3 regions of the Saccharopolyspora sp. MMCC62 genome follow, and region 2 is predicted to be linked to each of the others. Evidence: riboswitches for the same ligand, from Rfam matches in the RefSeq annotation. Region 2 holds a riboswitch; each other region holds the start of a gene.

Region 1 (4,272 bases), on a different contig from region 2:
CGCAACCGCCTGCGCAACAAGTCGGTGAAGTCGTCGGTCAAGACCGCCATCCGCAAGTTCCGCGAGGCCGTTGCCGCCGGTGACAAGGACAAGGCCCTGGAGCTGCAGCGCGCCGCCTCGCGCACCCTGGACAAGGCCGCCGGCAAGGGCGTCATCCACGCCAACCAGGCCGCGAACAAGAAGTCGGCGCTGGCGCAGGCCGTCAACAAGCTCTGAGCCCGAGCGCGGCCGGGCCTCCGTCCGGCACGCGCACCGGCCCGAAGCGGGGCCCGTCCTTCCGGGGACGGGCCCCGCTTCGCGTTCTAGGGGGGCAGGCCGCGGGCTCAGTAGTTCCCGCGCGCGGGGTTGAGGGCTCGCGTGCCGTTCGTGCGGCACCGGGCACCGGGCACCGGGCACCGGGCACCGGGCACCGGGCACCGGGCACCGGCGATGATCGTCGCCGGACGGTGCGGGCGGGGCTCGCCGGGTGACGACGACCGCGGGTCAGTTCCGGGAGGAGTGCAGTTCGACCAGCCGCAGCACGGCGCGCTCCAGCGCGTGGTCCGCGTCGGCGGCCATGCCCTTGACGTCCGCGTTCAGCACGGCGACCGCGCGCAACGCCTCAGCGACGGTGGCGCTGCTCCAGCCCCTGGCCTGCGCCTGCGCCTTCTTCACCTTCCACGCGGGCATGCCGAGGTCTCCGGCGAGCCGGAACGGGTCGCCTCGGCCGTAGGCGGCGACGCGGCCGATGGTGCGCACCGAATCGGCCAGGGCGTCCGCGATCAGCACGTGCGCGACGCCCAGCTGCAGCGCCCAGCGCAGCGCTTCCAGCGCTCCGGCCAGGTCACCGGTGACGGCTTTCTCGGCCACCGCGAAGCCGGTCACCTCGGCACGGCCGCGGTGGTACCGGCGCACCTCCGACTCGTCGACCTTCCCGCCGGTGTCGGCGACCAGCTGGGAGGCCGCCGAGGACAGCTCGCGCAGGTCGAAGCCGACCGTCTCGATCAGCGCGCCGACTCCGGCGGCGTCGATGCGGCCACCCGCGCGACGCACCTCGTCCTTGACGAAGGCCTCCCGCTGCGGCCCCTTCGTGATCTTGTTGCACTCGGTGACGCGGGCGTTGAGCTTGCGCAACGCGCTCGGCAGCTCCTTGGCGTTCTTCCCGCGGCCGCCTCCGCTGTGCACGATCACCAGCACCACGCCGTCCGCGGGCTGCCGCGCATGCGACAGGATCGCCTCGGCGATCTCCTTGCCCGCGTCCTGAGCGGCTTCCAGCGCCACCACGCGGCCTTCGGCGAACAACGAAGGGCTCAGCAGTTCGTCCAGCTCCGGCGGGGTGAGTTCACTCACTTTGATCCTGCGCAGCTCGGTTTCCGGATCGGCCGCGCGGGCCGCTCCGACCGCCTCCCACAGCGCGCGCTCCACCAGCAGTTCCTCGTCCCCGAGGATCAGGTGCAGCGGATCGCAGACCACCGACGGCGAACTCATAGGGGCATCGTCGCACGACCCTGCGACACCACCGCCGGTCCGTGCGCCGGTACCCGTGCTGGCCAGGATGCGGCGGCCTCCCGTAACGTTGCAGCCACAACCGAATAGCTCATCCAGAGGGGCAGAGGGAACGGCCCGATGAAGCCCCGGCAACCATCTCGACCTTTCGCGGCATTCGCGAGGTAGTCGAAGAAATTGGTGCCAACTCCGACCCGCCCGCGGGACAGATGAGGAAAGGACCTCGCGATGACCGCTGCCGCCCATGCCCCGAACTCCACCGGCAAGACCTACGACCTCGGTCCGGCCGTCGAGCTGGTGTCGAAGGAAGAGGGGCACCGCCAGCCGCTGGCGCCCGAGTTCGTGTCCCTGGAGGACTTCTCGCCGCTGGAGGTCGCCTACGACTTCGGGCGCATCCGCCGCGAGGACATCGAGGCAGGCCCCCGCTCCATCTGGCGCTACAAGAAGCTGCTGCCGGTGCCGACGAACGTCGAGGAGCACCCGAACACCGAGCCCGGCTGTACCAGGCTGGTGCGCGCGGACAACCTCGCGAAGGCGCTCGGCGTCAAGCGGATCTGGATCAAGGACGACACCGGCAACCCGACGCACTCCTTCAAGGACCGCGTGGTCGCGGTCGCGCTGGCCGCCGCCCGCGAGTTCGGGTTCAAGGTGCTGGCCTGCCCGTCCACCGGCAACCTCGCCAACGCCGTCGCCGCCGCCGCGGCCCGCGCCGGCTGGGACTCGGTGGTCCTCGTCCCGTCCAACCTGGAGCGGGCGAAGATCCTGATGAGCGCGGTCTACGACGGCTCGCTGCTCGCGGTGGACGGCAACTACGACGACGTGAACCGGCTGGCGACCGAGCTCGCCGCCGAGCACGAGGACTGGGCGTTCGTCAACGTCAACGTGCGGCCGTACTACTCGGAGGGCTCCAAGACCCTCGGGTTCGAGGTCGCTGAGCAGCTCGGCTGGCGGCTGCCGGAGCAGATCGTGGTGCCCATCGCCTCCGGTTCGCAGCTGACCAAGGTGGACAAGGGCTTCCGCGAGCTCGGCCAGACCGGTCTGGTCGAGCAGAGCCCGTACCGGATCTTCGGCGCGCAGGCCAACGGTTGCTCGCCGGTGGCCAGCGCGTTCAAGCAGAACCACGACGTGGTGCAGCCGGTCCGCCCGGACACCATCGCGCGTTCGCTGGCGATCGGTGCTCCCGCCGACGGCCCGTACGTGCTGGACGTGGTCCGGCGCACCGGCGGGGCCATCGAGGACGTCACCGACGAAGAGGTCGTCGCCGGTATCCGGCTGCTGGCCCGCACCGAGGGGATCTTCGCCGAGACCGCCGGTGGCGTCACCGTCGCGACCGCGAAGAAGCTCATCGAGGCCGGTCAGATCGACCCGGACCAGGAGACGGTGCTGCTCATCACCGGCGACGGCCTCAAGACGCTGGACGCCGTGCAGGACCAGGTCGGGCCGAAGGCGACCGTCGCCCCGAACACCGATGCCGTGAACGAGGCCCTCGGCCTGTGATCGGTGGCCGTGGGCCGCGGAGCACCGCGGCCCACGGTCCCGGACCGGTGCGCCGGTCACTTCTCGTCCGGCCGCAGCGGATCGCCCCGCTCCACCGCGGTGCTCCCGCCACGGCCCGGGACGATCGCGATGTCCCCGGACCGGTCCGTGCGGTGGATCCGCGCACCCAGCCGCTGCAGCTCGCCCAGGATGAGCGGGCTCGGGTGGCCGTAGTCGTTCCCGGCGCCGACGCTGATCACCGCCAGCCGCGGGCGCACCTGTGCGAGCAGCCGCGGCGTCGTGAACCGGGACCCGTGGTGCGGCACCTTGAGCACCTCCGCCCGCAGGTCCGCACCTGACGTGAGCAGCGCGGCCTGCCCGGGCAGCGCGATATCCCCGGTCAGCAGCACCCGTCCCGCCGGGGTGGTCGCCTTGACCACCAGCGACGCGTCGTTGGCGTCCTCCGCGGACGTGCTGCGGGCGAGCGTTCCCCGCGGCCCGAGCACGTCGAGCACCAGTTCCGGCCACTGCAACCGCTGTCCCGCGCGCAGCGGGATGACGGGTGCCCGGTGCGCGCGGGCGGCCGCCCGCACTTCCCGGGCCGCCCAGGCCGGTTCGTCCAACGGCCCGACCGCGACCGCACCGACCTGCCGTCCGGACAGCACCGCCGAGATGCCGCCGACGTGGTCGGCGTGCAGGTGGGTCAGCAGCACCAGCGGGACGCTGCGGATCCGCAAGCGGCGCAGGCACTCCGCCATCAGCGCCGGGTCCGGTCCGGTGTCGACCACGACCGCTTCCCGGTCCCGCCCGGTGGCCAGCACCAGCCCGTCGCCCTGCCCCACGTCGCAGGCGACCATCGACCAGCCCGGCGCCGGCCAGGGGAACACCTGCTGGCGGACCGGGATCACCACCACCACGACGACCAGCACCGCGCTGATCAGCACCAGCCGGGCGATGCGGCCGCGCAGCACGATCAGCAGCACCGCTGAGAGCACCGCCAGCGCGATCCCGCCCACCGCACCGGACGGCCAGTCGACGACCGCCCCCGGCACGGCCGCCGAGTGCCGGGCGACCGCGAGCACCCACTCCAGTTCGGGTCCTGCCAGCCACACCAGCGCCTTCGCCGGCAGCGCCCACCACGGGGCCACCACCGTCGCCGCGACCCCGAGCACCGTCGCGGGTGCCACGAGCGGCCCGGCCAGCAGGTTCGCCACCACCGCGACCAGGCTGACCTGTCCGGAGATCGCGGCCACCAGCGGCGCGGTGACCAGGTGCGCCGCCGCGGGCACCGCGAGCGCCTCGGCGAGCCCG
Region 2 (4,272 bases):
ACAAGAGCACCTGGGACGCCTACGGCGGCGACCAGTACGCGGCCTACCCGCACCAGGCGAGCCGGGAGCAGCAGATCTCGGTGGCCACCAAGGTGCGCGACGCCCGCGGCGGCAGCTACGGCGCCTGGCCGGGTTGCTCCTCGAAGCTCGGCCTCGGCTGAGCGGCGACCTCCGCGTTCCCCGACCGGTCATCGGCCTCGTGCCGGTGACCGGTCGTTCGCGTTCGCGGCCCTGATCGGCGCGGCCCTGATCAGCGCGGGGGAGGGCGGGCGCGGTGCGGGAAGCGGGCGCGGGTAGCTTTGACCTCGTGGAACAGCACGCGAACCAGGCGCGGTTGCTCGGGCCGGCCGATGTTCGCCGGCTGGCGGGGGAACTCGGGATCCGGCCGACGAAACGGCTCGGCCAGAACTTCGTGCACGACTCGAACACGGTGCGCCGCATCGTCGGGGCGGCCGGTCTCACCGCGGAGGACGTGGTGCTGGAGGTCGGTCCCGGGCTGGGCTCGCTGACCTTGGCGCTGCTGCCGGAGTCCGCCGGAGTGGTGGCGGTGGAGATCGACCCAGTGCTCGCCGAGCGGTTGCCGCGCACCGCCGCCGAATTCGCCCCCGAACTGCGGGACCGGTTGCGGGTGCTGCCCGCCGACGCGCTGCGGGTGCGGGCCGCCGACTTCGCCGAGCCGCAGCCGACCGCGCTGGTCGCGAACCTGCCGTACAACGTGGCGGTGCCGGTGGTGCTGCACCTGCTGGCGGAGCTGCCGTCGCTGCGCACCGGTCTGGTGATGGTGCAGTCCGAGGTCGCCGACCGGCTGGCCGCGAAGCCGGGCGGCCGCACCTACGGGGTGCCGAGCGTGAAGGCCGCGTGGTTCGCCGACGTCCGGCGCGCGGGTCCGGTGCCGCGCAACGTGTTCTGGCCGGTGCCGAACGTGGATTCCGGGCTGGTGTCCTTCTCCCGGGTGGACCCGCCGTCGGCGGCGCCCCGGGCGCAGGTGTTCGCGGCGGTGGACGCGGCGTTCGCGCAGCGGCGCAAGACCTTGCGGGCGGCGCTGTCCGGCTGGGCCGGTTCGGCGGCGCGCGCCGAGGAGGTGCTGCGGGCGGCCGGGGTGGACCCGTCGGCGCGCGGCGAGCAGCTCACGGTGGCCGATTTCGCCCGGGTGGCCGAGGCGGGCGCGGGATCGGCGCGCTGACGTTCCGCTGCGTCGCACCCTCGGGGGTCGCGTTGCTCCGTCCAGGCGGAAAACCGTAGCGCTGCTCACATAAGGTCACTGGAATATTCACGACCAGACATGTCTCCTGCTCAGTAGGGGGATGTGATTTGTCAAACGATTCCACATAGTGACGGCTTTTGGCTTGCGCCTCCCGACGCCGCTGCGTTCTACTATTCGGGAAATCCATCCCGAGCGGCTGAGAGACCTGGCTCCACGACGCCGCAGCAACCACTCCACCGGAGCAGGTGCTAACGCCAGGGTCGATGGAGTTGTGGTGTCTGAAACTCTGCTCGCAGGTGAACGTGCGCCCCGGTCCAGCCGCAGGCGGGCCCGCGGTGGTCGCGCTCGCGTCGGCTCCGGTCCGCACGGGCTCGCGTTGACCCAGCGCCGGGTTATCGATCACGGACGCCGCACCACGACGGCCTGTCGCCTCGCCGGCTGACGGCCCCAGTCGTCACCGCCCCACCAGGCCCTTCTGTTCCTCCCCGCCCGGCCGCGGCATGTCCGCAGGTCGGCGTGAGCTGATGCGGAGCGCGATCGTGATCACAGTCGAGAACCTCACCAAGTCCTTCCGGCCCGACCAGTCCGACCGGTCCGACGTCGTCGCCCTCGACGACGTGTCGCTGGAGGTCCCGGCGGGCGCCGTGCTCGGCGTCGTCGGACCCAGCGGCGCGGGCAAGTCCACCCTCGCCCGGTGCATCGCCCTGCTGGAGAAGCCGGACCGCGGCGCCATCCGCGTCGACGGCACCGACCTCGTCTCCCTCGAAGGCGCCGCGCTGCGCGCCGCCCGCCGCCACATCGGCGTCGTTCCCCAGGGCGACTCGCTGCTGCGGCAGCGCACCGCCGCGGGCAACGTGGCGCTCCCGCTGGAAGCCGCCGGGATGCCCGCGCCGCAGCGCCGCAGCCGCGTCGCCGAACTGCTCGACCTGGTGGGGCTCACCGAGAAGGCGCCGATCTACCCGGACCGGCTCTCCGGCGGGCAGCGGCAGCGCATCGCGGTCGCCCGCGCGCTGGCCGCCAAGCCCTCGGTGCTGCTGGCCGACGAGCCGACCTCGGCGCTGGACCCGGGCACCACCGACTCGGTGCTCACCGTGCTGGACCGGGCCCGCTCCGAACTGGGCGTCACCGTTCTGGTGGTCACCCACGACATGGGCGTGGTGCGGCGCATCGCCGACGACGTGGCGGTGCTCGAAGGCGGCAAGCTCGTCGAGCATGGCAAGGTGCTCGACCTCGTCGCCGAACCCGGCAGCCGGGTCAGCACCAGCCTGCTGCCCGAGACCGACCAGGCACCGGTCGTGCCCGGGGTGCGCCACGACGTGGTCGCCGAAGTGGTCCTCGTCGGCTTCGCCGCTGTCGGCGCGCTGCTGCCCGAGGCCGCGAGCCGGTTCGGGGTGGAGCTGTCCATCCTCGGCGGCGGGCTCACCCGGCTCGGCGACACCCCGGTGGCGAAGTTCCGCATCGGACTCGCCGGTGAGCGGTCCGAGTCGGCCCTGAAGTGGATGGTCGACCGGGACGCGCACGTGCGGCGCACCCCGGTCAGTGTTGATGGAGTCGCGGCGTGAGTGATCCGACCCCTTGGGCGGAAGTAGCGGAGCTGCTCGGCGGTGCCACCGCCGAAACGCTCTACATGGTGCTGGTCTCGACCCTGCTGGCGGTCCTCGGTGGACTGCCGCTGGGCGTGTTCCTGCACCTGAGTTCTCCGGTCGGGCTCAGCCCGCGTCCGACGCTGCACCGGATCCTCGGTGTGGTCGTCGACGTGGTGCGGTCCGTGCCGTTCGTGGTGCTGCTGGTGGTGCTGGCCTCCTTCACCAGGTTGTTGGTGGGCACGTCCATCGGCAGCACCGCGGTGATCGTCCCGCTGGTCGTCGGCGCCGTGCCGTTCTTCGCGCGGTTGACGCAGAACGCGTTGCGGGAAGTGAGCTTCACCGTCGTCGAAGCCGCGATCACCACCGGTTCGAGCCGGTGGCGGATCGTGTGGACCGTGCTGCTCGGCGAGGCCCGCGCCGCGCTGGTCGGGGCCGTCGGCGTCACCGCCGTCGCGCTCATCGGCTACGCGGCGATGGCCGGCGCCATCGGCGGTGGCGGGCTGGGGACCACCGCCATCCAGGACGGCTACCAGGCGTACGACGAGCGCGTGCTGTACGGCTCGGTGGTGGTGCTGGCCGTGCTGGCCTTCGCCATGCAGCTGCTCACCGACATCACCGCCAAAGCAGTGGACCGCCGCCGCAGCGCGACCGGCTAGGCCCGCAGCTCACCAGGAACACTCCGACGGCGGGGACGTGCGATCCCCGCCGGCCGCCGGTGCACGTCACCGGTCGGCCCTCCAGAAAGGACGCGATCGATGCGTTTTCGCTCCCTGGCCGTGGTGCTCACCGCTGCGACGCTGGCACTGGCCGGTTGCGGCGCCTCCGGCACGCCCGCCGCGCAGGACCCCGAGGCCCCGCTGACCATCGGCGTCAGCCCGCAGCCGCACGGCGAGATCCTCCAGTTCGTCAAGGACCACCTCGCCGAGCAGGCCGGCATCGAGATCGAGATCGAGAAGTTCGACGACTACAACCGGCCCAACGAGGCCGTCGCCAACGGCGAGCTGGACGCGAACTACTACCAGCACAAGCCGTACCTGGCGGAGTACCAGGCGCAGCGCGGCGGTGAGTTCGAATGGGTGCAGACGGTGCACCTCGAACCGCTGTCGGTCTACTCCAAGAAGGTGAAGTCCCTCCAGGAGCTGCCGAACGGGGCGCGGATCGCGCTGCCCAACGACCCGTCGAACCAGACCCGCAGCCTGGAACTGCTGCAGAACAACGGAGTCATCAAGCTGAAGCCGGGCGCAGAGCAGGGCGCCGGGGTGCGCGACGTGGCGGAGAACCCGAAGAACATCCGGTTCCAGGAGCTCTCCAGCGACCAGCTGCCCCGCTCGGTCGACGACGTCGACGCGGCGATCGTGAACGGCAACTATGCGCTCAAGGCCGGGCTGAAGGACCCGATCGCGGTGGAGAGCGCGGAGAACAACCCGTACGCCAACGGCCTCGTCGCCTCGCCCGCGATGGCGAAGGACCCGCGGGTGCAGA
Region 3 (4,272 bases), on a different contig from region 2:
CAGTTCGGCAAGTGGCTGTCCAACGCCCGCGACTGGAACATCTCGCGGAACCGGTTCTGGGGTTCGCCGATCCCGGTGTGGACCTCGGACGACCCGGCGCACCCGCGCACCGACGTGTACGGCTCGCTGGACGAGCTGGAGCGCGACTTCGGGGTGCGGCCCGCCGACCTGCACCGGCCGAACATCGACGAGCTGACCCGGCCGAACCCGGACGACCCGACCGGCAAGTCCACCATGCGGCGGGTGCCGGAGGTGCTGGACTGCTGGTTCGAGTCCGGGGCGATGCCGTTCGCGCAGGTCCACTACCCGTTCGAGAACGCCGACTGGTTCGAGCACCACTACCCGGGCGACTTCATCGTCGAGTACAACGGCCAGTCCCGCGGCTGGTTCTACCTGCTGCACGTGCTGGCGACCGCGCTGTTCGACCGGCCCGCGTTCTCCAACGTGGTCGCGCACGGCATCGTGCTCGGCGACGACGGCATGAAGATGTCGAAGTCGAAGAACAACTACCCGGACGTCAACGAGGTCTTCGACCGCGACGGTTCGGACGCGATGCGCTGGTTCCTGATGGCCAGCCCGATCCTGCGCGGCGGCGACCTCGTGGTCACCGAGCGCGGCATCCGGGATGCGGTGCGCCAGGCCGTGCTGCCGCTGTGGAACTCCTGGTACTTCCTGGCGCTGTACGCCAACGCCGAAGGCGTCGAGGGCCGGTTCCGGGTGGACAGCGAGCACGTGCTGGACCGCTACGTGCTCGCCAAGACCCACGAGCTCGTCGGCGACGTGCAGGCCGCGATGGACGTGTTCGACCCGGCGGGGGCGTGCGCCAGCGTCCGGGACTTCCTGGAGGTCCTGACGAACTGGTACGTGCGCCGCTCCCGGGACCGGTTCTGGGCCGGGGACGCCGATGCCATCGACACGCTGCACACCGTGCTGGAGGTGACCTCCCGGGTGGTGGCGCCGCTGCTGCCGCTGACCGCGGAGGCGGTGTGGCGCGGGCTCACCGGTGGCCGTTCGGTGCACCTGGCCGACTGGCCGCTGGTCGACGAGCTGCCCGCGGACGCGGCGCTGGTCTCGGCGATGGACCGGGTGCGGCAGGTGTGCTCCTCGGTGCTGGCCCTGCGGAAGTCGAACTCGCGGCGCGTCCGGCTGCCGCTGGCGAAGCTGGTCGTGGCCATGCCGGAAGCCGGCTCGCTGGAGCCGTTCGTGGACCTGATCCGGGACGAGGTGAACGTCAAGGAGGTCGAGCTGACCACCGACGTCGCCGCGCACGGCCGGTTCGAGATCGCCGTGAACGCCCGCGCCGCAGGACCCCGGCTCGGCAAGGACGTGCAGCGGGTGATCAAGGCCGTGAAGTCCGGCGACTGGACCCGGAACGCGGCGGGGGCCGTCGTCGCGGACGGCACCGAACTCCAGGAGGGCGAGTTCACCGAGCGGCTGGTGTCCACCGACTCCGGTGCCGCGGCCGCGCTGCCGGGCGGGGCCGGGCTGGTGGTGCTGGACTGCGACGTCACCTCGGAGCTGGCCGCCGAAGGCGTGGCCCGCGACCTGGTGCGCGTCGTGCAGCAGGCGCGCCGGGACGCCGGGTTCGAGATCTCCGACCGCATCCGCGTCGAGGTCTCCGCGCCCGCGGAGGTGCTGGCCGCGGTGGACGCGCACCGCGAGTTCATCGCTGCCGAAACCCTCGCCGATGTCGTGTCCGAGGGCGCGGCCGCGGGTGGTTCCGCGGGCAGCGTCGGGGACGGCGTGGACGTCTCGGTCGCCGTCGAACGCGTCTGATCGGCCGCCCCCGGGCGGGTCCGCGAGATCCTTCGCGGACCCGCCCGGACGGGCGTGGCACACCTCCCACTTCGCACCGGACGGTTGCGCGCGGCGGGGGGTGGTCCTTAAGGTTCGTCGTCGAAGGTCATGAGTGCCAGCGGGAAACCCCGGTTTGCTGGCCGGCAACCCTCCTACCGCGGTGGGGTGCCCCGGGTGAGGACCTGGCCGATCGCGCAGGGCGGTCGGCAAGCGCGGGCCCCGAATGCTCCGGGCCCGGTGAGGCCCCAGGAGGCATCGTGTCGTCAGCCGTTCGCTCCGCCGCCGGTGAGATCGCCGAAACCCCGATCTGGTCCGTCGTGGACTCCGTTCCCGTGGTGCCCGCGGTCGTCGGCGCGCAGCTGCAGGTCCCGCTGGTCACCGGCGGTTCCGCCGAGTACGCCAACCTGGACCACGGGGCCAGCGCGCCCTGCCTGAACGCGGTGCGCGACGCCGTGAACGAGCTGCTGCCCTGGTACGCCAGCGTGCACCGCGGCGCCGGGTTCGCCTCCCAGGTGTGCACCCGGGTCTACGAGGGCGCTCGGGACGTGCTGCGCCGCTTCGTCGGCGCCCGCCGCACCGACTCGGTGATCTTCACCCGGAACACCACGGACGCGCTGAACCTGCTGGCCGGTGCGCTGCCCGCGGACACCTCGGTGGTCGTGTTCGACACCGAGCACCACGCGGCGCTGCTGCCGTGGGCGGGGGAGCGGCTGCACCGCCTCGACATCCCGGAGAGCCCGCAGGACGCGGTGCGGCTGCTCGACGCCGCGCTCGCCGAGTGCGCCGACGGGCCGAAGCTCGCGGTGCTGACCGGCGCCTCCAACGTGACCGGCGAGCTGTGGCCGATCGCCGAACTCGCCCGCGTCGCGCGTGCGCACGGCGCCCGCACCGTGCTCGACGCCGCCCAGCTCGCCCCGCACCGCCCGATCCGCATCGCCGACCTCGGCGTGGACCACGCGGTGCTGTCCGGCCACAAGCTCTACGCCCCGTTCGGCGCGGGCGCGCTCATCGGCCGCGACGACTGGCTGGACCGGGCCGAGCCGTACCTGGCCGGGGGCGGCGCCACCCGCTCGGTCCCCGACGAGGGCGAGATCGACTGGAACACCGGTCCCGAAAGGCACGAGGCCGGGTCGCCGAACACGGTCGGCGTGCACGCGCTCGCCAAGGCCTGCGAGGTGATCGCCGAGCACGCCGAGGCGATCGAGGGGCACGAGGACCTGCTGCTGCGCAGGCTCCGCGCCGGGCTCGCCACCGTGCCCGGGCTGCGCGAGCTGAGCCTGTTCGGGCCCGAGCACGACCGGGTCGGCGTGGTCGGCTTCACCGTGGACGGCCAGGACCCGGGCCTGCTGGCCGCGGCGCTGTCCGCGGAGCACGGCATCGGCGTGCGGGACGGGCTGTTCTGCGCGCACCGCGCCGTGCGGCACCTGCTGGCAGGCACCGACGCGCAGCGCGCGGTCCGGATCAGCCTCGGCCTCGGCACCACCGTCGAGCACGTGGACCGGATCGTCACCGCGCTGCGCGAGCTGGTCGCCCACGGGCCGCAGTGGAGCTACGAACTGGACGGCGGCCGCTGGGTGCCCGCCGACGATCCGCGCGAGTTCCCCGCCGCGTTGGCGTGAGCCGCTGCGAACGACCGATCGGCGGTCGGGGAGAATGGGCCGGGTGAACACCGAGCAGTCCGACTCCGAGCAGCCCGGATCGAACCCCGCCGACGGCGCGGGCTCGACCTCAGAACCGGAAGCGCGACCCGCCGCGGGCGGGGACGGCGGTACCGCCGCAGGCGAGCCGGACTCGGGTTCGGACGTCGCCGGGGCGACCGCGGTCGAACCCGCCGGTGGCCGCGCGCCGCGGAAGCTGCTGGTCCTGCTGTTCGGGGTGGCGGCGCTGCTGCTGGCCGCGGACGTGCTGACCAAGATCGCCGCCGTCGCCCGGCTCGACGGGCGGCCACCGCTGGAGCTGTTCGGCGGTGCCGTGTACCTGGTGCTGGTGCGCAACCCGGGGGCCGCGTTCTCGCTGGCCACCGGCATGACCTGGCTGCTGGCGCTGCTGGCGATCGCCGTCGTCGGCGTCATCGTGTGGCTGGCGCCGAAGCTGCGCTCCACCGGCTGGGCCGTGGGGCTCGGCCTGGTGCTGGGCGGGGCCTGCGGGAACCTGGTCGACCGGCTGTTCCGGGAACCGGGGCCGCTGCGCGGGCACGTGGTGGACTTCGTGTCGCTGTTCGCGCCGGACGGCAGCGTGTGGCCGGTGTTCAACGTCGCCGACTCGTCCATCGTGTGCGGCGGAATCCTCGTGGTGCTCCTGTCGCTGTTCGGCCGGGATTACGACGGCTCCGTGCACACCCGCAAGAAGCGCGAGGACCGGGCATGAGCGATCTGCGGATGCTCCCGGTCCCGGACGGCCTCGAAGGCATGCGGGTCGATGCGGGTCTGGCGAAGCTGCTCGGGCTGTCCCGGAGCACGGTGGCGGGGCTCGCCG

Evidence for each region. A riboswitch is a leader RNA that binds a small molecule or an ion and turns the genes downstream of it on or off. The one in region 2 is predicted to bind S-adenosylmethionine.
Region 1: another riboswitch for S-adenosylmethionine. It lies ahead of thrC (threonine synthase); the one in region 2 lies ahead of AC29IT_RS23305 (methionine ABC transporter ATP-binding protein).
Region 3: another riboswitch for S-adenosylmethionine. It lies ahead of AC29IT_RS26105 (aminotransferase class V-fold PLP-dependent enzyme); the one in region 2 lies ahead of AC29IT_RS23305 (methionine ABC transporter ATP-binding protein).

What each region holds. Positions count from the first base shown of each region.
Region 1 is NZ_JBYKCM010000005.1:251,201-255,472, forward strand. It holds gene rpsT (30S ribosomal protein S20) at 1-216, shown strand, start outside; gene holA (DNA polymerase III subunit delta) at 484-1,467, opposite strand; SAM riboswitch class I at 1,574-1,701, shown strand; gene thrC (threonine synthase) at 1,714-2,982, shown strand; gene AC29IT_RS14540 (ComEC/Rec2 family competence protein) at 3,039-4,272, opposite strand, start outside.
Region 2 is NZ_JBYKCM010000010.1:253,894-258,165, reverse strand. It holds gene AC29IT_RS23315 (resuscitation-promoting factor) at 1-161, shown strand, start outside; gene rsmA (16S rRNA (adenine(1518)-N(6)/adenine(1519)-N(6))-dimethyltransferase RsmA) at 308-1,183, shown strand; SAM riboswitch class I at 1,385-1,474, shown strand; gene AC29IT_RS23305 (methionine ABC transporter ATP-binding protein) at 1,744-2,766, shown strand; gene AC29IT_RS23300 (methionine ABC transporter permease) at 2,763-3,446, shown strand; gene AC29IT_RS23295 (MetQ/NlpA family ABC transporter substrate-binding protein) at 3,546-4,272, shown strand, end outside.
Region 3 is NZ_JBYKCM010000014.1:37,302-41,573, forward strand. It holds gene ileS (isoleucine--tRNA ligase) at 1-1,776, shown strand, start outside; SAM riboswitch class IV at 1,902-2,016, shown strand; gene AC29IT_RS26105 (aminotransferase class V-fold PLP-dependent enzyme) at 2,088-3,416, shown strand; gene lspA (signal peptidase II) at 3,451-4,164, shown strand; gene AC29IT_RS26115 (RluA family pseudouridine synthase) at 4,176-4,272, shown strand, end outside.